3 regions of the Nocardioides pantholopis genome follow, and region 2 is predicted to be linked to each of the others. Evidence: predicted binding sites of a transcription regulator. Region 2 holds the regulator's gene; each other region holds the start of a gene.

The links. Region 2 encodes LexA, which represses DNA repair genes until DNA is damaged. Its sites were predicted from a motif close to TCGAACANNTGTTCGA; they were not measured.
Region 1: EBO35_RS12105 (HNH endonuclease signature motif containing protein) is a predicted target of LexA. The motif match lies at 5,859-5,874, and genes of this name have one in related genera.
Region 3: EBO35_RS06810 (HNH endonuclease signature motif containing protein) is a predicted target of LexA. The motif match lies at 2,759-2,774, and genes of this name have one in related genera.

What each region holds. Positions count from the first base shown of each region.
Region 1 is NZ_CP033324.1:2,514,982-2,522,660, forward strand. Features, by position in the region: gene lysX (bifunctional lysylphosphatidylglycerol synthetase/lysine--tRNA ligase LysX) at 1-783, opposite strand, end outside; gene EBO35_RS12075 (DUF998 domain-containing protein) at 797-1,528, opposite strand; gene EBO35_RS12080 (LssY C-terminal domain-containing protein) at 1,525-2,790, opposite strand; gene EBO35_RS12085 (hypothetical protein) at 2,847-3,722, shown strand; gene EBO35_RS12090 (SDR family oxidoreductase) at 3,786-4,502, opposite strand; gene EBO35_RS12095 (TetR/AcrR family transcriptional regulator) at 4,577-5,170, shown strand; gene EBO35_RS12100 (hypothetical protein) at 5,268-5,537, opposite strand; gene EBO35_RS12105 (HNH endonuclease signature motif containing protein) at 5,921-7,162, shown strand; gene EBO35_RS19750 (hypothetical protein) at 7,420-7,679, opposite strand, start outside.
Region 2 is NZ_CP033324.1:631,149-638,827, reverse strand. Features, by position in the region: gene EBO35_RS03000 (transglycosylase domain-containing protein) at 1-237, opposite strand, end outside; partial or broken gene EBO35_RS20345 (helix-turn-helix domain-containing protein) at 345-521, shown strand; gene EBO35_RS02995 (hypothetical protein) at 537-1,241, shown strand; gene EBO35_RS02990 (serine hydrolase) at 1,238-2,146, shown strand; gene lexA (transcriptional repressor LexA) at 2,358-3,080, shown strand; gene EBO35_RS02980 (ATP-dependent DNA helicase) at 3,145-5,121, opposite strand; gene EBO35_RS02975 (sugar phosphate isomerase/epimerase family protein) at 5,179-6,153, opposite strand; gene EBO35_RS02970 (sugar phosphate isomerase/epimerase family protein) at 6,207-7,214, opposite strand; gene EBO35_RS02965 (Gfo/Idh/MocA family protein) at 7,237-7,679, opposite strand, start outside.
Region 3 is NZ_CP033324.1:1,428,055-1,435,733, forward strand. Features, by position in the region: gene EBO35_RS06785 (CbiQ family ECF transporter T component) at 1-26, opposite strand, end outside; gene EBO35_RS06790 (energy-coupling factor ABC transporter ATP-binding protein) at 23-718, opposite strand; gene EBO35_RS06795 (biotin transporter BioY) at 721-1,323, opposite strand; gene EBO35_RS06800 (TetR/AcrR family transcriptional regulator C-terminal domain-containing protein) at 1,437-2,000, shown strand; gene EBO35_RS06805 (2'-5' RNA ligase family protein) at 2,040-2,588, opposite strand; gene EBO35_RS06810 (HNH endonuclease signature motif containing protein) at 2,826-4,088, shown strand; gene EBO35_RS06815 (TIGR02391 family protein) at 4,353-5,060, shown strand; gene EBO35_RS06820 (3-methyladenine DNA glycosylase) at 5,020-5,958, opposite strand; gene EBO35_RS06825 (fumarylacetoacetate hydrolase family protein) at 6,017-6,826, shown strand; gene gltX (glutamate--tRNA ligase) at 6,823-7,679, shown strand, end outside.

The DNA of each region.
Region 1 (7,679 bases), 1.9 Mb from region 2:
GGCCTCATCGGCGACTCCGAGGGTGCGGGTGTCGCGCGGCGCCCGGAACAGGATCAGCGCGGCGCCGAGCACGACCACGGCGCCGAGCACCCCGATGAGCAGGCGTACCCACCACGGCGCGCTGGCCTCGGGCTGGGAGCCGATCCGCCCGAGGTCGATGAGGATCGCGTCGAGGACGTAGCCGAGCGAGCCGGAGTAGCTCGCGGAGCGCCCGAAGGCACTGACGAGCGCGCCCCCGACCACGACGGTCAGCAGCCCGCCGCCGAGGAAGATCGCCAGCGCCGTCCACAGGCTTCCCGGCGCGCGGCGGGCGACGAACTGGTGGCGCACCCGGACCGCGAGGACGATCGCCGCGCCGACGACCACCAGGCCGATCGCGGACAGCGCCACGTCCGCACCCTCGGCGATCGAGAGCAGCCGCCCGATCTCGGGGACGCCGAGCCACCACAGCACGACGACCCACCACGCCGCGAGCAGCCGGCGGCGCAGCGCGACGGCCGTGACCAGCAGGAGCGCGGCGTAGACCAGGCTCGGCACCACCGGGACGGTCAGCAGCGAGATGGGGTCGGCGGACTGCGCGAAGTAGCGGTGCCAGGGCGGCACCAGCGCCACCACCGCGGCCAGCGCGGCGAAGAGGAACATCGCGCCGGCGAACCGGTCCGGCCACCGGTCGTCCAGGGGCCGGTGGCGACGCAGCCGACGCTCGGGGGTGGCCTCTGCGGTGGCCTCGTCAGGGAGTTCGACAGGTGGCTCAGCAGGGTGTCGGGCGGTGGTCTCCGTCATCCGGGTCGTCCCTTCACGGGGTGGGCGCGGCGGGGAAGGGAGCGGGGGTCGCCGGCGAGAGGCCCGCCTCTCGCGGCGGCGCGGACCGGTCGCGCACGGCCTGGGCCCCGATCAGCCCCAGGCAGCAGAGCCAGGCGCTGATCGTGAGGATGTTGACGCGCTGGCTGACGCCGCCCAGCCAGCGCCGCCCGGCGACGGGTCGCGCGTAGCCGGCCGCCAGGTTGCTGCCCGTCCCGAGCCAGAGGACCCACCCCGCGGCGCGGTGGAACCAGCCCGGTCCGCGACGTCGGGTGGTCGCCCAGGCGGCGGCCACGCCGAGGTAGAGGGCCACGTCGGAGACGATGCTGGCGCCGTCGTGCAGATTGCTGCGCGGGCGCCGGTCGACCTCCTCGCGGACCACGCCCGGACCGCAGGGCGTGGGGACGACGGCCGCTGCCGTGGCCCCGGCGGCGAAGACGGCAGTGGCGACCGCGACGACCTCGCGTCCCAGACCGGCCGGCAGGCCGGCGCGCACCGTCGGCAGCAGCGGGAGGACCAGGGCCGCGCAGCCGACCTCGCCGGCCCGGTAGATCCACGCCTGCGGCTCCCCCGGGGCCGCCAGCTCGCTCACGACGTGGCCCAGGCTGGCGGAGCCGCGCCGCGCCCAGTCGACCACGAAGTTGGCGTAGAGGGTGCCGGCACCGACACCGAGGGCGGCCGGTACGGCGGGGCTGCGCCACCAGGGCCCGGTCAGGTTCCCGGTCATGTCGGCGTCCCCGCTCGGACCGGGACGGCGCTCCTGCCGGTCGCGAAGTCCCGGGCCTCCTGGCTGGACAGCGCCAGCAGCACCAGGATGCTGCCGCCCACGGTGAGCAGCTGGCCCAGCCCGACCGGCGGCTGGTGGCCGAGGAAGGAGATCGTCATCGCGGCCACCGCGGTGACCGAGCAGCCCGCGACGAGCAGCAGCCGAGCCCAGTTCCATCCCGCCAGGACGGCGAGGGCTAGCACGGCCTCGCAGACGGCGAGGACCACGACCGCCACCGCCAGCGTCGTGGCGGACTCCCGGACGGCGTACAGGACCGCACCGAGGCCGTACGTCGTGGCGCGGGCGAGGGCGATCCCGGCCCCGACCAGCACCGCCTGGGGAACGTCCGGGAGGCGCGAGGCCACCACCGGGGCAGGCCTCGACGCGGGCGCGTCCACGACGGCCGCGGCGCGCGCGCAGCGCACGTCCAGGATCGGCAGGTCACCGTCGGTGCGGATCCGGTCGCCGCCGCCGTTGCGGTGGTGGTAGCCCGAGGAGAAGTTCTCGATCACGCTGACCTGTGCCCCGGGCACCGCCGCACACACGGTCTCGACGACGAAGTCGCGCTCGACATCGGTGTCCTCGTCGATGCGATGGGTGAACTGCAGGGTGAACCAGGACAGCCCGACGCCACGGTCGAAGGTGGCCGCGGCCAGCCAGTCGGCACGGAAGCCGCCCGGCAGCAGCCAGCCGTCCGGGCAGCGCCAGAACCGGATGTGGTGGCGCTGCGACGGGGTGCCCGCGACCTCCTGCTCGTAGGCGAAGTCCTGCCTGCGGTCGAAGAGGTGCAGCGGGCTCACCGGCGCGCCGGCGTAGCTGCGCCTGCGCAGCACGCTGCGCACGATGCGGACCGCGCTCCGGACGTCGAGCTCGTCGGCCAGCGTCCACCCGGCGACGGTCATCGCGCCGTGCACATGGGCCTCGCTGCCGAGGAATCCGAGGTTCACCGGGTCCCCGAGCAGCCCGTCGCTGGTCCGGGTACGGCCGACGAAGTAGCCGGGCAGGTAGATCGAGGTGAGGATCCGGTGCAGGCGCGGCAGCACCAGGTAGCTGAAGAACAGCCAGAAGACGAGCAGCAGCAGCGTCGGCCACCCGGGCCGGACCCCGTCGCGCAGCAGCACGTAGGCGAACCAGACGCCGGTCACGCCCGAGAGCGCGAAGAACCAGCCGTCGAGCACATCGCTCCACGAGCGTCCGAGATCCCGCGGGCGACTGCGCCGCATGCAGCCAGTGTGCACGCACCCGGCGCCGAGGCCGCGGGCTCGGTTAGCGTGGCTCGATGCTCGTCGGGCTGCTGGCTGCCGCGGGGGCCGCCCTCTGCTACGGCGTGAGCTCGGTCCTCGAGGCCGTCGCGGCCCGCCGTACCCAGGCGGTGCAGGGCCTCGACCCCCGACTGCTGGTCCGCCTGTTCCGCTCCTGGGCGTACGTCGCCGGGGTCTGCCTCGACGGGCTCGGATTCCTCCTCAGCCTGGTCGCGGTCCGCAGTCTGCCGCTGTTCGTGGTGCAGTCGGTGGTCGCCAGCTTCCTCGCGATCACCGCCATCCTGGGCGCCCTGTTCCTGCGGATGCCGCTGAGCCGGGCGGACCGGCTCGGGATCACGGTCGTGGTCGGCGGGCTGGTGCTGGTCGGGATGTCGGCCACCGAGGACCGCAGCGTCGAGGTCAGCGACGCCGAGCAGTGGGGCGTCCTGGCGGCGACCCTGCTGCTGGCCGTCGCCGCGATCCCGCTCGCGCGGCTGCCGGGCGCCGCCGGGGCCCGGGCCCTGGGGGCCGTCGCCGGCCTGGCCTTCGGAGCCACCGCGGTCGCCTCCCGGATGCTGCCCGGCGACCTGTCCCCCGACCACCTGCTCGACGAGGTCGGTCCCCTCCTGGAGAGCCCGGCGACCTACGCGCTCGCGGTCGCCGGCGTCGTGGCGATGCTGACCTACTCCATCGCGCTCCAGCGCGGCAGCGTCACCGAGGCCACCGCACCGCTGGTCGTCGGCGAGACCGTCGCCCCGGCGCTGGTGGGCCTGCTGCTCCTCGGCGACCAGACCCGTCCGGGCTGGGGCGCCGTGGCCTGCCTGGGATTCGTGCTGTCCGTGGCCGGCGCGGTCAGCCTGGCGCGCCACGGCGAGGTAGAGCCGGTCGAGGCCCCGCACGCGGACGTGGCCTGAGCGGCGAGCTCGGGCGACGACATCGACCTCGCGGGGTGGACCGCGACGCCTGGAGCAGCTCTCTCAGGCCCCCAGGGCGGCGAGGATCTGCTCGTACCGCGTCTTCGGGTCGAGGGTCAGCCCGGACTTGACGAACTTCGCCCAGTCGTCGCCCAGCACCTCGTCCGCACCTGTCTCGATGGCGTCGAGGGCGGCACTCGCCAGGTCCGACGGTGCGATCTTCGGTGCCTCGATCCCTGAGACCATGTCGGTGTCGACCATCCCCATGTGGACGGCGACCACCTGCGTGCCTTGCGGCGCGAGCTCCAGCCGCGCGCTGTCGGTGAGCGCCCAGGCAGCGGCTTTCGACGCGGCGTACGCGCCGGCGGTCGGGAGGGTGAACCACGACAGTGCCGAGATGACGTTGAGGATCGCGCCGCCTCCGTTCGATCCCAGGACGGGGGCGAACGCGCGGATCATGCGCAGCGGGCCGTAGAAGTTGGTATCCATCTCGCGCCGGATCGTCGCCTCGTCCCCGGTCACGAGCGCAGTTCCGGTGGAGATGCCGGCATTGTTGATGAGCACCTGGACATCACCCGCCGCGGCGGCCGCTGCTTCGATCTGACTTGCGCTCGTGATGTCGAGCTGAAGCCGGTGCACGCCGTCGACGTCGACCGCGTCCACATCGCGAGCGGCGGCGTAGATCTTGGCCGCGCCGCGATTCCTCAGCTGCTCGACGAACGCGGCACCGATGCCTCGATTTGCTCCGGTGACGAGCACCACCGCTCCTTTGACGTCCATGACCATCCATTCTGTAGCGATCGCTATTGTTTGACGTCAGGAACCGTAGCACGTTCCATAACGATCGATACGTTATGCTGGTCGTCATGGCCGGCCGACCGCGGAGCTTCGATCGCGATGCCGCGCTCCTCGCAGCTCTCGAGCAGTTCTGGCGCACGGGCTACGAGGAGACCTCCGTCGCGATGCTGACCTCGGCGATGGGCGTGACACCGCCCAGCCTCTACGCGGCGTTCGGCGACAAGCGCCGCCTGTTCGAGGAGGCCTCGGCGATGTACTTCGAGCGCACGTGCGAGGCGGTCGACCGCGCTGCGGAGCTGCCGACCACGCACGAGGCCATCGCCGCGATCTTGACGGACACCGCACACGCGCACACGGACCCGACAACGCCCGCGGGGTGTCTGATGCTGACCGAGCCGCGGCTCGAACCCCAGCGCAAGATCATCCATCGGCGTCTCAAGGACCGCCTTGACCAAGGGGTGCGGGACGGCGATCTCCCCGCCACGGCGAACACCGATCACCTAGCGTCGTTCCTCGTGGCCGTCATGCGCGGCATGTCCGGCTGCGCTCGCGACGGAGGGACCTCCGAGGACCTCGTGGGCATCGCCGAGACGGCGATGGCGGCCTTGCCCGCTCCCGCGCCTGCGCGTGCGACGGGGACCCCCCACTGAGCCCCAGACGTGTCGATCCGCTCGTCGCCAATTGCTCAGCCGAGTGCGCGGGCATCCAACCCGAGTCGTGGGCCTGAGGACGCGACCTGCAGCGCTCTCAGGCACACGAACAGACCATGTGATGCTGATACCTCAGGACTTCGGGACGAACGCTCGTTCTTGGGCGGGGTCCGCGGGGTCGGCCGTTGCCGGCGTAGGTGACGCCAGGCGCTGCGCGGGTGGGCTCGGCGAGGATCTCGCCGCCGAAGTCGGTGACGGTGAAGTGATCGCCGTCGGTGACGGCGAGGACCTGTTTGAAGGCGTGGTCGACGTGCAGCTTGTAGAAGACCTTGTCGACATGGATGACGCCTGCCGAGTTCAACTTCATGACGCGGATGTCGGCGGGCAGGTCGGTAGGGGGCTGCTGGCGCGGCTGCTAATGCCGGGCGACGACGGGGCGCTCGAGCCAGCTCCGGTCGGCGTTGGGCCGCTTCTAACCTCCTCGGTCAGCTTCGAGGGACTCGACCTCTTGCGAGAGATGCCGCGCTCGGCGCAGAACGTCGATACAGCGCGCGGGCATCGTCGGGCCACTGCGAGATCGCGAGACGGACGCGGGGATCGATCGGTTCTTTGGCAGCCAACGCCGAAGCCTCAGGCCAGAACTGCCACCACGAAGTCGAGGCCATCTAGTGGTCCGCAAACCTTGCGTTCGAACATGTATTCGAATAGAATGGGGTCACGACATCGCCTGTGGAGCTGCTGGAGGCTCGCATGGACCATCCGATCCGGGTCGCCGCCCGCGAGCTCGGCGATGTGCTGAAGTCGGTCGTGGACGTGAACCCAGCGTTCATGGACACCGCCGACAAGGCGGCAGCGTTGGTCGAGCTGGCCGCGGTCGAGTCGCGGGTGGCCGAGCTGCGGTTGCGGGTCTGTGCGGACGCGGGTGACGTGGCCGAGGCGGCGGGCACGCGCGATGTGGGGGTGTGGGCCGCGGCCGAGACCCGGCGGCGTCGGGGTGAGTGCGCCTGCGAGCTGCGGTTGGCGTTGGCGTTGGCGGACCGGCCGGTGCTCGCGGCCGGGGTCCGCGAGGGGCGGGTGAACCTGGACCAGGCACGGGCGATCGCGGCGTCCCTGGCCGACCTGCCGTCCGGGGTGGACGAGGCGGTGGTCGACGAGGCCGAGGCGGCGCTCGTGGCGTACGCCGCGACGTACGGCCCGATCGAGCTGCGCCGGCTGGGCCGGCGGATCCTGGACCTGGTGGCCCCCGAGGTCGCGGAGGCTGCGGAGGCCCGGAAGCTGGCCGCCCTGGAGGCGTCCGCACACGAGCGGATGCGGCTGCGGATCCACGCCCTGGGGGACGGCACGACGCGGATCAGCGGCCTGATCCCGGACGCCTCGGCGGCCCGGCTGGCCACCTACCTGCACGCGTTCACCAACCCCCGCCGCGACAACGCGCCGGCCCCGGCTGAGCCGGTGCGGGCAGTGCCGTACGGGCGGAAGACGGCGCAGGCGTTCTGCGACCTGCTCGAGGCCCTGGACCCGGCCCGGCTGCCGATCCACGGCGGCGATGCCACCACACTGGTGGTCACGATCTCGCTGACATCGCTGCGCGAGCGGCTCGGGACGGCGACGCTGGGGAACCCGGCGCCGGGTGAGTCCCATGACCGGATCACCGCGGCCGAGGCCCGCCGGCTGGCGTGCACCGCCCAGATCGTGCCCGCCGTGCTCGGCGGCGACAGCGAGGTCCTCGACCTGGGGCGGGGGCGCCGGTTCTTCACCCGGGCCCAGCGTCGCGCCCTCGCGCTGCGGGACCGGGAGTGCCGCGCAGAGGGCTGCCAGATCCCCGCCGCCTGGTGCGAGGCCCATCACCGCGATCCCTGGTCCACCGGCGGCCGCACCGACCTCGCCGACGGGATGCTGCTGTGCTCCCACCACCATCACCGGGCCCACGACGACCGGTACTCCACCGACCGGCTCGCCAACGGCGACCTCCGCTTCCACCGGCGGACATAACCGGCACAGAAGCCCGTGACATCCACCTGTACCTGCCCGACTGCGGAGTTCGGCGCCTGCACGAGGACGTAGGAGCTCGCCACCATCAGGGCGTCGCCGGAGACCACGGGTTCACGGAGCCGCCCAGCCGACGAGTGACGGGCAGAGTGCCGACCAGGGTGATGAGCGCCAGCGCCGCCGCCGCGCAGGCGCGGGCCGTCCACCGTCTGCCTAGAAGGGCGAACTCGAGATCGCGGGCGGGCCGGGCCGGCGCCCGATCAAGGCCGGGATGCTGCGTCACCTCGTCGTGCGGACTGCGACGCCGAACTGTCTGCCGAGTCCTGAGGCTCCTCCGCCGGCGCCGAGTCCTGAGGCTCCTCCGCCGGTGCCGAGTCCCCAGGCTCCTCCACCGGCGCCGAGTCCCCAGGCTCCTCCGCCGGCGCCGAGTCCCCAGGCTCCTCCGCCGGCGCCGAGTCCTGAGGCTCCTCCGCCGGCGCCGAGTCCTGAGGCTCCTCCGCCGGTGCCGACCCGGTCCGGG
Region 2 (7,679 bases):
GTGGGCGAGCACGTTGCCGTCGGCGTCCAGCACCGTCGAGCGCTGCGGAAGCGGCAGCAGTTCCATCTCCTCGGGGACGACGTCTGCTGAGCTCGTCACGTCGCGCGCGATCCCGGCCCCGATCCAGGCGACCGGTAGCGCCATCGCAGCGACGAGCACCCCGATGGTTGCCGACGCGGCCACGAAGCTCAGGACCGGCCGGCTCGCGTAGCTGGAGCGAACCGCCGCGCTCGCCACGGACGCTGCCTCGTGTTCGTTGTCCACGGGTCCACAGTCCGATCCCCTCCTCATGCTGTCCAAGCCTCACAGGTGCATTCCGATGCGGTTTGCGCATACTGGGTCCCATGAACCTGGTGGCAGCCTGCGAGGCGTTCGTGAGCGTTGCGGAGCGAGGCAGCTTCACCCGGGGGGCAGCTGCCGTCGGAATGTCCCAGCCCGGGGCGAGCCGCCGCATCGCAGCACTGGAGCGCCACCTCGGGGTCTCTCTCCTCGACCGGTCGGGCCGGTCGCCAGCGCTGACGCTCGCGGGCCACCGCGTGCTCGAACCCGCTCGGCAGGTGGTCCGCGCCTCCGAGACGCTCCTGCTCGAGGTCGAGGAGGCTGGCCTGCGGTCACTCCACCTGGCCGTGCCCACCGGGTGCGACGTACGAGAGCTGGCCGCTGTCGAGCTCGCCAGCAGGGACGCGGGAATGCAGCTGGTGCTCACCGAGGCCGAGCCGCGGGTGCGGGCCGATCTGCTGACCCGCGGGCGCGTGGAGGCCCAGGTGGCGGCAGTCCCGGGCGCGGACGGCGACTGGACGGTGACGCTCGGACTGGCCGGCGCCCTTCCCCGTCCGGGTCGCGTCCACCTCGACCAGCTACGACCCTCCGGCCGGAGCCCGGCCAGCGAGGCTGCGCACGTCCACCTGCTGCCCGAGGACGACGTGCCCCACCTGCGCGACCCCCTCTTCGCGGCTGCGGAGTCCGCCGGGCTCGGTGTCGCTCAGATCTCGGTGACGACGTCATTGGCAGCTGCGCTGGCGAGCGTCCTCGCCTCCACGGATCTGGTCGTGCTGTCCGAGCACGAAGCGCGGCGCCTTGACCTGGCCTGGTCGCCACTGGCGCATCCCCCTCTGACGCGGGGATATGCCTTGACCTGTGCGATGGCCAGCGACTCCGCCCGACTGCGCGCTGCGATCGGCACCCAGCTCGCTGCAGCGCTGGGCGTCGGCCTAGGGAGCCAGCCCGGGGGGCGACCATGACCTCGGGCACCGTACGGCTGCTGCGCGATCTCAGGGCCGAATTGGACGCCGCCGGCCTCACCGGCTGGTTCCTGGTGCGCGATCTCGACTCCGGGGAGGAGATCGGGATCGATCCCGACGCCGTGGTGCCGCTCGCGTCGTTGGTCAAGGTGCCGTTGGCCGCAGCCGTGCTCGACCGGGTTGCCTCGGGCGAGCTGAGTGAGGGAAGGCAGCTGCGCCTGGCTGGGCGAGGAAGTCGCGAGATCGGACCGGCGGGGCTCACCCGGTTCCGGTTTCCGGCCACCATCGCGCTCGCAGACGTCGTCTACCTCAGCACGTGCCTGAGCGACAACGTGGCCGCTGATGCACTCTTCGACCTGGTGAGTCCCGCGCACGTGACGCACTACGTCCGTGGGCTAGGGATCACGGACCTGACCCTGCGTCATCGACTCTCCGACCTCACCGAGACGCCTGCCGAGGCCTTGGTGCAGACACCGCAGCTCGCGCAGACGCTGGCAGCGCACGGCGGAACGCCGAGCGGCGGCCACCGCGTGCGCCAGCTGGACAGCGCCCGCGCCAATTCCGGCACTGCTCGTGCCTGCGTCGACCTGCTCGAGGTGCTGTGGACCACGCCGGGCCCCGTCGTCCCTGAGGTCTCCGCGCGAGTCCGCGAGCTCATGGGGCAGCACGTCGTGGCGCGACAGCGACTCTGGCCCGACTTCGCTTCCGACGCGACCACCTGGTCGTCGAAGACCGGGACGCTGCTCAACCACCGCCATGAGATCGGCGTGGTCGAGCACGCCGACGGCGACCGCTACGCCGTGGCGGCACTGACGGCCTCCCGGGTCTCCGCGGGGATCCAGCACGTCGCCGAGGCGACCATGGCTCGGGTCGCCCGTCGGCTGCGCGACCATCTTCGTCACTGACCGTCCTGGGGGCGGCGCTTGGGTCGGACGGTCGGTGGCGACGCTTTCGCCGTTCGGACCCGGCCACGCGCGTCGCGTGCCGGGTCGCGCTGCAGGGGGGTGGCCGCGACACGCGGTTCGAACAGATGTTTGAACCCGCGGCCCTCCGGGGCTAGCGTGGGCACACGCACCCGGGTGGCCCGGGCGCGGCACGCACTGCGGGAAGGCACACATGACCAGGAAGAAGAGCGACACGGTCGCCGAGCTCCCCGACGGGCCCGCCGACGCCACCGGCCTGACTCCGCGCCAGCAGCGGGTGCTGGCCCACATCAAGGACTGCATCGAGAAGCGCGGCTATCCGCCGAGCATGCGCGAGATCGGCAACGCCGTGGGCCTGACCAGCTCCTCCAGCGTGGCCCACCAGCTGAAGGTGCTCGAGGAGAAGGGCTACCTCAAGCGCGACCCGAACCGTCCCCGCGCCCTCGAGGTCTTCCTCCCCGAGGTGATGGCGGCGCGCCGGGCGATGTCCTCGGCCGACGACAGCGGCGTGGACGAGACCGGCGTCGGCGACACCCGGCCGGAGGCCACCTACGTCCCCGTCGTGGGCCGGATCGCCGCCGGCGGCCCGATCCTGGCCGAGGAGCGGGTCGAGGACGTCTTCCCGCTGCCCCGCCAGCTCGTCGGCGACGGCCAGCTCTTCCTGCTCGAGGTCTCCGGCGACTCGATGGTCGACGCGGCCATCTGCAACGGCGACTACGTCGTGATCCGCCAGCAGCCCACCTGCGAGAACGGCGAGATCGTGGCCGCGATGATCGACGGCGAGGCCACCGTGAAGACCTTCCAGCGCAAGGACGGCCAGGTCTGGCTGCTCCCCCACAACGAGGCGTACCAGCCGATCGACGGCACCCACGCGACCATCCTCGGCAAGGTCACCGCGGTGCTGCGCAGCCTCTGACCCTCGCGCACCTAACGCGCCCCCGTTCCGGCTCCGGCCGGGCGGGGGCGCTCGTGCGTGCGGCTCAGCCCGTCTTCGCGGTCGCGCTCAGGCGCTGCAGCGCCTGGCGCACGATCGCCGGGTCGCTGGTGGTCCACATCGTCGGCAGGCTGGCCTTGAGGAAGCCGCCGTACCGGGCGGTGGCCAGGCGCGGGTCGAGCACCGCCACGACCCCGCGGTCGGTGGTGGTGCGGATCAGGCGGCCGGCGCCCTGCGCCATCAGCAGGGCCGCGTGAGTGGCGGCGACCTGCATGAAGCCGTTGCCGCCGGCCTTGTCGGCGGCCTTCTGGCGCGCCGACATCAGCGGGTCGTCGGGGCGCGGGAACGGGATCCGGTCGATGAGCACGAGCTGGCAGGTGTCGCCGGGGACGTCGAGCCCCTGCCACAGCGAGAGCGTGCCGAACAGGCAGGTGTGCGGGTCCTCCACGAACTGCCGGGCCAGCTCGGGCAGCTGGGCGTCGCCCTGCGCGAGCGTGGTCAGGTGCGGCAGCCGCTCGCGGATCGCCTCAGCGGCAGCCTCGGCCGCCCGGCGGGAGGAGAACAGCCCCAGGGTCCGGCCGTCGGCGGCGTCGATGAGCTCGGCGATCTCGTCGAGCTGGGCCGCACCGAGACCGTCGCGACCCGGCGGCGGCAGGTGCCGGGCGACGTAGAGGATGCCCTGCTGGCCGTAGTCGAACGGCGATCCGACGTCGATGCCCCGCCAGTGCAGGCCCTCCCCGCTCGGGGTGCCGCCGTCGAGGACCCGCTCGGACGGCTTCAGACCCACGCTCGTGGCGACCGAGCTGAAGTCGCCGCCGAGCATCAGGGTCGCGGAGGTGAACACGACTGTCTTCTCGGTGAGCAGCTTGTCGCGCATCTGCCCCCACACCTGCAGCGGCGCCACACACAGCCGCGGCGGCATCCGCTCGGTGCCCTCGTTGAGCCACAGCACGTCGTGCTCGGAGGCGGCCGCCATCCGCTCGGCGGTCGTGAAGACCTCCTGCACGGAGCCGCGGGCCTGGGTGCGGCCGGGGTCGGGGTCGCCGTCCTTGTCGCCCTTGGGGTACGCCGAGATGCAGGCGCGCGCGGCGTCGCGGACCAGCACCAGCGCGTCGTGGAGATCGGCCGGGATGGTCTCGAACCGACCCGGGCGCCCCTCGGCGACCGCGGCGCGCAGGGCGTCCGCGGCGTCGGCGAGGTCGTCGGCCTCGCTGCCGTCGACGTGGCGCTGGGAGCGCCGCGCGGCCCGCTCGACCTCCGCTGCCCACAGCTCGTCGGTGGCGGCCTGGGTGACCCGGGCGGTCAGCTCGTGGGCCTCGTCGATGACCACGACGTCGTAGTCGGGGATCATCGGCACGCCCTCGATGGCGTCGATGGCCAGCAGCGAGTGGTTGGTGACGACCAGGTGCGAGCGGTGCGCCTTCTCCTTGGCCAGCTCGGCGAAGCACTCCTGGCCGAAGGGGCACTTGGCCGCGCCGAGGCACTCGCGGTGGTTGACGCTGACCTGGCGCCACTCCCGGTCGGTGTGGCGCGGCGCGTTGTCGCGCTCGCCGCTGCCGGCGTCCTCGGCCTCCTTCTCCGCCCAGGCGCGCAGCTCGAGGATCTTCGCGCCCATCGAGCCCTCGGGCATCTGCACCAGCGCGCCCTGGTCGTCGGGGACGCCCTCGCGGACGCGGTGCAGGCAGGCGTAGTTGGAGCGGCCCTTGAGCACGGCGTACGACGTGTCGACGCCGCGGTGCCCGGCTAGCGCCTCGGTGAGCCGGGGCAGGTCGCGCTCGACCAGCTGGTGCTGCAGGGCGAGCGTGGCCGTCGCGACGACGACCCGCTCCCCGTGCAGCAGGCTCGGGACGAGGTAGCCCAGGGACTTGCCGGTGCCGGTGCCGGCCTGGACCAGCAGGTGCCGCTCGTCGGCCATCGCCGCCGCGACCTCCTGGGCCATCTGGACCTGGCCGGCCCGCTCCTGGCCGCCCAGCGCGGAGACCGCGGTGGCGAGCAGCTCGGTCACACGGGGGGTCTCAGGCACCGCAGAACCCTAACCGTGACCACCCCCCGCCGGCCGCCCGGACTCACAGGGGAGTGATCACCAGCGCACGTGGTCGAGGTAGAGGTGCCCGACGGCGGCGCTGGTGAGCGGCGTGACGTCGGGGGTGTCGTTCTCGACGATGTACTCCTCGACCCGGTGCGCCCCGAAGATCCGCGGGAAGTCGATGACCCCGGTCCCGAGGTCGGCCATGTCGCCGGTCGCGGCGTCGCGGTCCTTGACGTGGAACTGGAGCACCCGCTGCGGGGCCTGCCGGACCACGTCGATCGCGAACCGGTCCGGGTCCGCCGCCCCCACCCCGACGCCGCCGGTGTAGGCCCAGTACAGGTCGACCTCGAGGTGGACCAGGCGCGGGTCGAGCCGCTCGGTGAGCACCTCCCACGGCGTCACGCCGCCGCCCAGGTCGGTCGTGAACTCGTGGGCGTGGTTGTGGTAGCCGTAGCGCAGGCCGTACCGCCTGGCCAGCTGCGCCTCCGCGTTCATCTGGTCGGCCCAGCGCTGCCAGTCGGCCAGGCTGCTCGACGCGAGGTAGGGCACGACGACGTAGCGCTGCCCGAGCGTCACGGCGTTCTCCAGCTTGGTCCGCAGCGCGGTGCGGTCCGCGCTGATGCCGTCGTGGCTCGACGTCGCCCGGATCCCGAGCCCGTCGAGGAAGTCCCGCAGCGCGGCGGCCGTGCGGCCGTAGTAGCCGGCCAGCTCCACCCGCTCGTAGCCGTACTGGGCGAGCCGCTCCAGCACCACGTCGAAGCCCGGGTCCCCGCCGAGGGCGGCGCGCAGCGTGTAGAGCTGGATGCTGACCCGGTCGTGGGGTACGCCGCGGCGCCGCCCGTGCTGGCCGTGCCGGTCCGGTCCGGGGTGCCGGTCGCCGGCGGCGGCCGGCTGCACCAGCCCCGACCCGACCGCTGCCACGCCCGCCGCTCCCAGCGCCGCCCCGCGGAACAGCGTCCGCCGGCTCGCGCCCTTCTCCTCCAGTGACCGGCGCAGCGCGCCCTCGCCGTCGTGACCGAAGCACATGATCCTCGTCCTTCCCGCAGTGGTCCCCCGGGCCGGGCGGCCCGGGCGGTGGGTCAGTCGTCGGTGGCGAACGCCGCGTCGAAGGCCGCCGCGGGGGCGTCGAAGGCGAGGCGGCGCACCAGCGCGAGCGCCTCGGGGGCGCCGACCAGCCGGTCCATGCCGGCGTCCTCCCACTCCACGGAGATCGGGCCGGCGTAGCCGATCGTGTTCAGCATCCGGAAGCACTGCTCCCAGGGCACGTCGCCGTGGCCGGTGGAGACGAAGTCCCAGCCCCGGCGCGGATCGGCCCACGGCAGGTGCGAGCCCAGCCGCCCGTTGCGGCCGTTGCCGGTCTGGCGCTTCGCGTCCTTGCAGTCGACGTGGTAGATCCGGTCCCGGAAGTCCCACAGGAAGCCGACCGGGTCCAGGTCCTGCCAGACGAAGTGGCTGGGGTCCCAGTTCAGCCCGAACGCCGGGCGGTGCCCGATCGCCTCCATCGCCGCGTGGGTGGTCCAGTAGTCGTAGGCGATCTCCGAAGGGTGCACCTCGTGGGCGAACCGGACGCCGCACTCGTCGAAGACGTCGAGGATCGGGTGCCACCGGTCGGCGAAGTCGCGGTACCCGGCGGCCACCATCTCCTCGGTCGCCGGCGGGAACATCGCGACGTACTTCCAGATCGAGGAGCCGGTGAACCCCACGACCGTGTCCACCCCGAGCCGCTGCGCGGCCCGCGCCGTCATCCGCATCTCCTCCGCCGCCCGCTGGCGCACCCCCTCGGCGTCGCCGTCGCCCCAGATCCGGGCCGGCAGCATCGCCTGGTGGCGGGCGTCGATCGGGTCGTCGCAGACCGCCTGGCCCTTGAGGTGGTTGGAGATCGCGAAGACCCGCAGGCCGTACTTCTCCAGGACGTCGAGCTTCGCGCGCACGTAGCCGTCGTCCTCGGCGGCGAGCCACGGGTCGAGGTGGTCGCCCCAGCAGGCGATCTCCAGGCCGTCGTACCCCCACTCGGAGGCGAGCCGGGCCACCTCGTCGAAGGGCAGGTCGGCCCACTGGCCGGTGAACAGCGTGATCGGGCGGGGCATCGTGGTTCCTTCCTGCCCGGCGCTAGGCCGGGATCTCCTGCCAGCGCCGGGTGTCGGAGCTGGTCTCCACGGCGGCGAGCACGCGCTGGACCTGGAGGCCGTCGGCGAACGTCGGGTCGGGGTCGACGCCCGCCCCGAGGGCCCGGACCAGGTCGACGACCTGGTGGGTGAAGGCGTGCTCGTAGCCCAGGCCGTGGCCGGGCGGCCACCAGGCCGCCACGTAGGGGTGCGCGGCCTCGGTGACCAGGATCCGCCGGAAGCCGGCGGTCTCGGCGGGCTCCTCGGCGTCGTAGAACGTGAGCACGTTCATGTCCTCGAAGTCGAAGGCAAGGCTGCCGCGGGACCCGTTGAGCTCGACCCGGATGGCGTTCTTCCGGCCGGTGGCGAACCTGGTCGCCTCGAAGACCCCGAGGGCGCCACCGGCGAACCGGGCGACGAACGCGGCCGCGTCGTCCACGGTGACCG
Region 3 (7,679 bases), 800 kb from region 2:
ACGCCGATCAGCAGGGGGCCGCTCACGCGCCCGCCGTCGCCAGGTAGTGGTCCACGGCCGCCGCGGCCGGGCCGTCGTAGGTCACCGCGCCGTCGGCGACCACGAGCACCCGGTCGCAGCGGCGGGCCAGGTCGAGGTCGTGGGTGACCAGCACCAGCTGCTGGGGGAGCCCGAGGAGCAGGTCGCCGACCCGCCGGGTGTTGGCGAGGTCGAGCAGCGTCGTCGGCTCGTCGGCGACCAGGAGCGCGGGCTCGGTGGCCAGCACGCCGGCCAGCGCGAGCAGCTGCTTCTGGCCGCCCGAGAGCGCGTGCACCGAGACGTCGGCGTGGGCGCCGAGGCCGTGCCGGTCGAGGAGCTCCAGTGCGCGCCGACGACGCTCGCGCGAATCGCGGACCTGGCGGCGCAGCGAGAGCTCGACGTCCTCCACGCAGGTCGGCATCACCAGCTGGGCAGCCGGGTCGGTGAAGGAGAACGCCACCCGGCGCCGGACCCGGGCGCCGGCGCGGGCCACGTCCAGCCCGTCGACGAGCACCCGGCCGCAGGACGGGGTCACCAGGCCGTTGAGCAGCCGGGCCAGGGTGGACTTGCCCGAACCGTTGCCGCCGATCAGGCCGACCCGGTGCTCGGTGAGGGTGAGGGTGGTCGGCGCGAGGATCGTGCGCTCGCCGTCCGGGGCGGCGACGGCGACGCCGGCGTCCTGGAGCTCGATGACGGGCACGCTCAGCGGCCGTGCAGCAGCTGCGGGAACGCGCGGTGCACCTCGGCGGCGACCAGTGCCACGAGCGCCATCTTCACCACGTCGCCGAGCCAGAACGGCATGTCGAAGCGCAGCGCGTCGCCCCAGGAGACATCGAGGTAGAGCTTCATGCCGGCGATGCCGAGGGTGTGGACGACCAGGACGCTCGCGGCGATCGCGCAGGCGAACACGAACAGGGCGCGGGTCTTGCGGGCCGGCCCCGCGACGTGCGTGACCAGGAAGCCGGCCAGGGCCGCGGCCAGCGGGAACGACCACAGGTAGCCGGCGCTGACGCCGGTGAACGGACCCAGCCCGGAGGCGTGGTCGGAGAAGACCGGCAGGCCGATCGCGCCGAGGCCGAGGTAGAGGGCCACGGCCAGGAACCCGCGCAGCGGGCCCAGCACGCAGCCGGCCAGCAGCACCCCGAAGCCCTGCAAGGTGATGTCGACGCCCGCGCCCCCGACCGGGATGCCGCCGACCACCGCACAGGCCGCGATCAGCGCGGCGAAGGCCGCCACCAGTGCCAGGTCGGTGGTGCTGAGGCGGCGCCGCGCTGGGGCGGTCACGGGCCGGGCGGTGGTCGTCATCGGGCGTCCTCGGGGTCGGACCTGAACGGTGGTCAGCTGAACGGCGTTCAGGTTAGGGTGGGCGTCGCCGCAGGTCAATGCCGCCCCGGCCGACCGTGGACCAGGAGGACCGGATGCGCAACCGCCGCGAGGACGTCGTCGAGCGGGCCCTCGACGTCTTGGACCGGCACGGTCTGGCCGACCTGTCCATGCGCCGGCTCGGCACCGAGCTCGGGGTCCAGCCCAGCGCGCTCTACCACCACTTCGCGAACAAGCAGACGCTGCTCGCCGCGGTCGCCGACGAGCTGCTGGCCCGGGGCGCCCGGCCGGTCCCGGCCGGGTCGTGGGACCAGCGGGTGAGTGCGGTGTGCACCGGACTTCGCGAGTCGATGCTGGCCTACCGCGACGGCGCCGAGCTGGTCGCCACCGTGCGCGCGTTCGGCCTGGGCGCCACCGCGCCGTACGACGCGCTGGTGCGGGAGCTGGCGGGCGCCGGCCTGCCCCCGGACCGGGCGGCGACCGCGGCGGGCACGCTGCTGCACTTCGTGCTCGGGCACGCGACCGACGAGCAGATCCACCTCCAGGCCGGCAGCGCCGGCGCGATCGCCGACGGGCCCCGGGAGGGCTCGGACTTCGAGCTGGGGCTCGCGATCGTCGTCGACGGCATCCGGGCCCTGCTCGGCGCCCCGGCGCGCTAGTCCGGCGCGGGCCCGATCCGCCCGCGGGCCGGCGGGGAGTCAGCCGCCCAGCGGCCAGGAGGCGAGCACCCGGCAGCGGTGCGGCTCGTACCACGCGAGGTCCAGCCGCTCGGCCCGGCACCGGGCCGGCACCAGGTCGCCGAGCAGCCGCCGGGTGGAGGCCTGGGTGACCGCCGCCCCCGGGGCGTTCGAGGCTGCGTCCACTGTCAGGTGCGGCACCACGTCCTCGACCCGGCCGAACGCCCCGCCGTACGGCGGGCACTGCGGGAAGGCCTCGACCAGGCGCCGGGTCAGCTCCCGGAACGACGCGTCCGGCTCCGGCGCCAGGTGGATGATCCCGTCGGGGAAGGTCGCGAGCCGGTCCAGCACGAAGTCGAAGGGCTCGACCGAGGCCGCGACCTTCGCGACCAGCGCCAGGTCCTCCTCGTCGGGGTCGGGGAGGAACGGGCCGAGCGCGGTGACGTGGGCGTGCACGTGGCAGGGCGCCGCGGACAGGTACGCCGCGTCGTAGTGGGCGGTGCGGGCCCGGACGAACGGCTCCAGCGGCGGCACGGGCACCTGGAGCACGGGATGTCCGGGCCAGCTCATGGGCCCAGGGTCTCAGGCGTCCGCCACCGGGTTGACCAGGGTCCCGGCGTACATCAGCGAGGACGCCTGGTCGGTGATGTCGACCAAGGGGCGCCTGTCGGGCCCCGCGCCTGCCTGCTGATCGTTATCCACAGATTCAAGAAAAAGGCTCTGACTGCTTTTTGTGCAATTCGAACAGGTGTACGATTAGGGTTTCGCGGCAATGGTTGTCACGCCTGGTGACCTTCGGGGGCCGCAGTGACGGAGCTGGCTCATCACCCTTATCTGGCGGGCGCCGAGTCGCTGGTGGCGGTCCTGGACTCGATGGTCGATCTGCAGCCGGCGTTCCTGCCGGAGGCCGACCAGCGTCGCGCCCTGCAGGTGATGCGGGCGGTCGCGTCGCGGGCGCTGGCGATGGAGGCGATGCTGATGGCGGCCGCGGGTGGGGTCGCGGAGGCGGACGGGCACCGTGACGTGGCCGCGTGGCTGGCGCACCGCTCCCATGCCTCGTTGGCGGCCGGTCGTCGGGCGCAGCGGCTCGGTGATGCGTGTGACCGGCGTTGGCAGCACCTGGGCCGCGTCCTGGTGACCGGTTGTGTGGACGTGGACCAGGGGCACGTGATCGTGGCCGCCTTGGACGACCTGGCGGCGGCCGCCACTCTGGTCGACGTCGGGGCCGAGGAGTGGGGCCGGGTCCTGGCGCTCGCCGAGGCGCACCTGGTGGAGCAGGCCGCGGAATTCGGGCCTCGTGAGCTGCGGCGCCTGGGGGAGCGGATCCTCGCGGTCGTGGCCCCTGAGCTGGCCGAGCAGCTGGAGGAGAAGGAGCTGGAGGCCGCCGAGCGGCGCGCCCGGCGGCGTACCTCGCTGCGGATCCAGCACCTCGGCGACGGGACCGCGCTGATCAGGGCCCGGGTTCCGGAGTCGGTGGCGCTGCGGCTCACGACCTCGCTGGAGGCGTTCACGAATCCACGCCGCGCGGAGGGTCGCTGCGGTTCCGACGGGGAGACGGTGCCCTACGACCGGCGGCTGGGTGAGGCCTTCTGCTCGCTGCTGGAGTGCCTGGATCCGGCCCGGTTGCCGCTGCACGGGGGTGACGCGACCACGCTGGTGATCACCATGGATCTCGCGGCCCTGGTCGAGGGGCTCGGGGCCGCGACGTTGGCCGACGGGTCGAGGATCACCGCCAGAGAGGCCCGGAGGATGGCCTGCACCGCGGACCTCGTCCCGGCCGTGCTCGGCACCCGGTCGGTGCCGCTCGACCTGGGCCGCACCGCCCGGCTGTTCAGTCCCGGGCAGCGCAAGGCCCTCGCCCTCCGGGATCGGGAGTGCCGCGCCCAGGGCTGTTCAATCCCCTCGACCTGGACCGAGGCGCACCACCTCGAGCCCTGGTCCCGTGGCGGCAGGACCGACCTGGCGAACGCGGTCCTGCTCTGCTCTCGTCACCATCATCTGATCCACGACGACCGATATCTCCACGACCGTCTGCCGAATGGCGATATTCGATTCGCGCGGCGGCGGTGACCCGGGGGCTGTTTAGTTTCCGTGCGTGCGAGACGGTGGGCCACGAGGTCGGAGCGTTCAATTGCACGGCGCCGTCGTCGCGGCCTCTCCTTGCATCCCGGGTGGTCGCTCGGATTCGGTGGCCGAGCGTGCCCGAATAGGCGCGGGCGGATCAGTTTCCTGAGCGTGTCACGTCCCTTGGTCGGCCGTTCTTGCGCTGCGACCGATCCTCGCCGGGAGACTCGCGCCATCGAGGCCGAGGAACATCGGTCGGGACGAATGAAGGTGCATCGGGTGATGGATTCACATGCGGCTGTTGAGCGTCTGGGTGAGATCGCCTGGATGGCCCGGAGTGACGGTGGCATCTCCTTGATGAGTGGCTCGCACTCGGAGGGCCTCCGGGTCGAGGCCGCGGCCTTGGTCGCGTCATGTCTTGGGCGCGAGCACTACCTGGTCGCCAAGTTGGATGAATGGACGCCGTTCGCCGCCACGGGGAGATATCGACAAGGCAGTCCAGTCGATCAGTTCTGCGGGTACCTGAATGCCGCAGTGGCGCTAATCGGGTCTGGGGAGGCCCAGGCGAGTATGTCGCCTCCTTGCGACCCTGAACTCTGGGCGCATATCGAGGGCCTGGTTGAAGGTCGGATGTGGGACAAGGTTCCGGCCGTCGTCGTCACCTTCGTCGAGCACTGGTTCCGGAGTCGAGGAGGCAACCCGTCCAACAAGAGTGGCGGCAAGTTGTATGGCCGCGGCCTGTTCTCCGAGCTCCTGCGTCCCGGCGGTGCGTTGACGCTTGGGTCGGATCTGAGCGAGCAGGAGGGCTGGCACGATCTCGGGCAGGGGCTCGTCAAGGCGATTGGGAACGGACATCGCCACGGAGTGCAGGATCGGGCGGACGCTGAGCGACTCGCCTGGAGTGTCATCGGTCTTGGAAGTCTGCTGATGGGTGAGGTCAGGCGCACCTATGGGGATCGTGCGCCCGCAGAGGAGTGACCTGCTCGTCGCGCGCGAGCGACAGCAGTCGCTCGCACTCGCCGACCAGCCGGGCCCGCAGCGGGGCGCCGCGCTCGGCGAAGCCGCGCTGCGCGGCGGCGTACTCCGCCTTGCCTGCGGCGGTCTCGATCCGCACCGGGGTGAACGGCGAGCCGTCGTGGTCGGTGAGGCCGGTGAGGTCATACGGCGCGGCGCGCATGTCGAGCACCCGGATGTCGCGGGCCAGCTCGAAGCAGTCGGCGACCAGGTCGGAGTCGATCATCGGGGTGAGCCGGAAGGCGTGCTTGTAGAGGTCCATGCCCGCGTGCAGGCAGGCCGGCTGCTCGAAGGCCGGCCGGTCGGACGCCGTGGGGGAGAGCTGGTTGAGCGGGCGCGCCGGGCCGGTGAAGAACCGGTAGGCGTCGAAGTGGGAGCAGGCCACCCGGTGCGACTCCACGACCGCGTCGGTGCCCTCGGGGCCCAGGCGCAGCGGCCAGTCCGCGTGCCGGGTCTCGTCCTCGTCGAGCCGGTAGACCATCGCCCACTCGTGCAGGCCGAAGCAGCCGAAGTTGGGCGCCCGGCCGGCGGTCGCCGCGAGCAGCCGCCGGGTCGCCTCGAGCAGCGGTCGCTGGGCGTCCACGAAGTCCCGGGTGACGGCGACGGTGTCGCCGTCGCCTGCGTAGCCCTTGAGGCCGGCGTAGGCCGCCTGCGCCTCCGCCCCGGCCAGCCCCACGCCGTACCCGGGGTGCCAGCGGCGCAGCTGGGCCGGGCGCTGGGAGTAGTAGGTGAACAGGAAGTCGTGGACCGGGTGCTTGACCCGCGCCTCCCGGCGGGCGAGGTGCGGGGCCACGAACGCGTCCACGCGCTCGGCGTGCGCCGCCGCGCGCGCCTGCCAGTCCGCCGCCGCCAGCACCTCCACACCGGAGATCGTAGGTCTCCCGGTCGGGCGGCGCCGAACGGGCCGATAGGCTCGTGAGGTGCGCATCGCAAGGTTCACCACAGGCGAGGACCCCCTCTATGGCGTCGTGACGGGCGAGCTCGACGAGTTCGGCCAGCCCGACGAGGACAGTGTGGTGGTCGCCCTCGCGGGCGACCCCCTCTACGTCGGCGTCAAGCCGCTGGAGCAGGAGTACCGGCTCGCCGACGTCCGGCTGCTCGCGCCGGTCCTGCCCCGCAGCAAGGTCGTCGGCATCGGGCGCAACTACGCGGCGCACGCCGCGGAGCTCGGCAACGAGCTGCCGACCGAGCCGCTGATGTTCCTCAAGCCCAACACCAGCGTGATCGGTCCGAACGACTCGATCTTCCTGCCCCCGCAGAGCGCGGAGGTGCACTACGAGGGCGAGCTTGCGCTGGTCATCGGCCGGATCTGCCGCGACGTCCCGGCCGAGAAAGCCACCGACGTGATCCACGGCTACACGATCGCCAACGACGTCACGGCCCGCGACCTCCAGCGCCGCGACGGGCACTTCACCCGCGCGAAGGGGTTCGACTCCTTCTGCCCACTGGGTCCCTGGATCGAGACCGATCTGGACCCGCAGGACTTCGCCGACGGTCGGCAGCTGCAGACCTTCCTCAACGGCGATGTGGTCCAGGACGGCACGACCGCCGACCTGGTCTTCGACATCCCCAGCCTGATCGCGCACGTGTCCAGCAGCATGACGCTGCTGCCCGGCGACGTGATCCTCACCGGCACCCCTGCAGGGGTCGGTCCCATGAAGGACGGTGACGAGGTCGAGATCTCGATCGCCGGCCTCGGCACTCTGACGAACAAGGTGGCAACCCGTTGACCGACGTACGCGTCCGCTTCTGTCCCTCGCCCACGGGCTCCCCGCACGTCGGCTTCGCCCGTGCGGCGCTCTACAACTGGGTCTTCGCCCGCCACGCCAGGCTCAACGGCGGCCAGGGCACCCTGGTGTTCCGCATCGAGGACACCGACAAGGAGCGCAGCACCCAGGAGTCCTACGACGCCATGGTCGAGTCGATGCGGTGGCTCGGCCTCGACTGGGACGAGGGCCCGGGCAAGGGCGGGCCCTACGGCCCCTACCTGCAGTCCGAGCGCACCGAGATCTACGTCGACGTGCTGGCCAAGCTGCGCGACTCCAAGTTCACCTACGACTGCTTCTGCACCACCGAGGAGGTCGACGCCCGGCGCAAGGCGAGCGGCTCCAAGGTGCAGGGGTACGACGGATTCTGCCGCGACCTCTCCGCCGAGCAGCGGGCCGCCTTCGAGGCCGACGGCCGCAAGCCGGTCGTCCGGTTCCGGATGCCCGACGGCTCGATCACCTGGACCGACCTGGTCCGCGGCGAGGTGACCTTCGAGACCGAGTTCGTCCCGGACTTCGCCCTCTGTCGCGCCAACGGCGACCCGCTCTACACGCTGGTCAACCCGGTCGACGACGCGCTGATGCGGATCACCCACGTGCTCCGCGGCGAGGACCTGCTCTCCAGCACGCCCCGCCAGATCCCGCTGCACCAGGCGCTGGTCGAGCTCGGCATCTCCGAGGGGGTGCCGCAGTTCGGGCACCTGCCGCTGATCATGGGCGAGGGCAACAAGAAGCTCTCCAAGCGCGACCCCCAGGCCCACCTGTTCATGTACCGCGACCAGGGCTTCCTGCCCGAGGGCCTGCTGAACTACCTGGC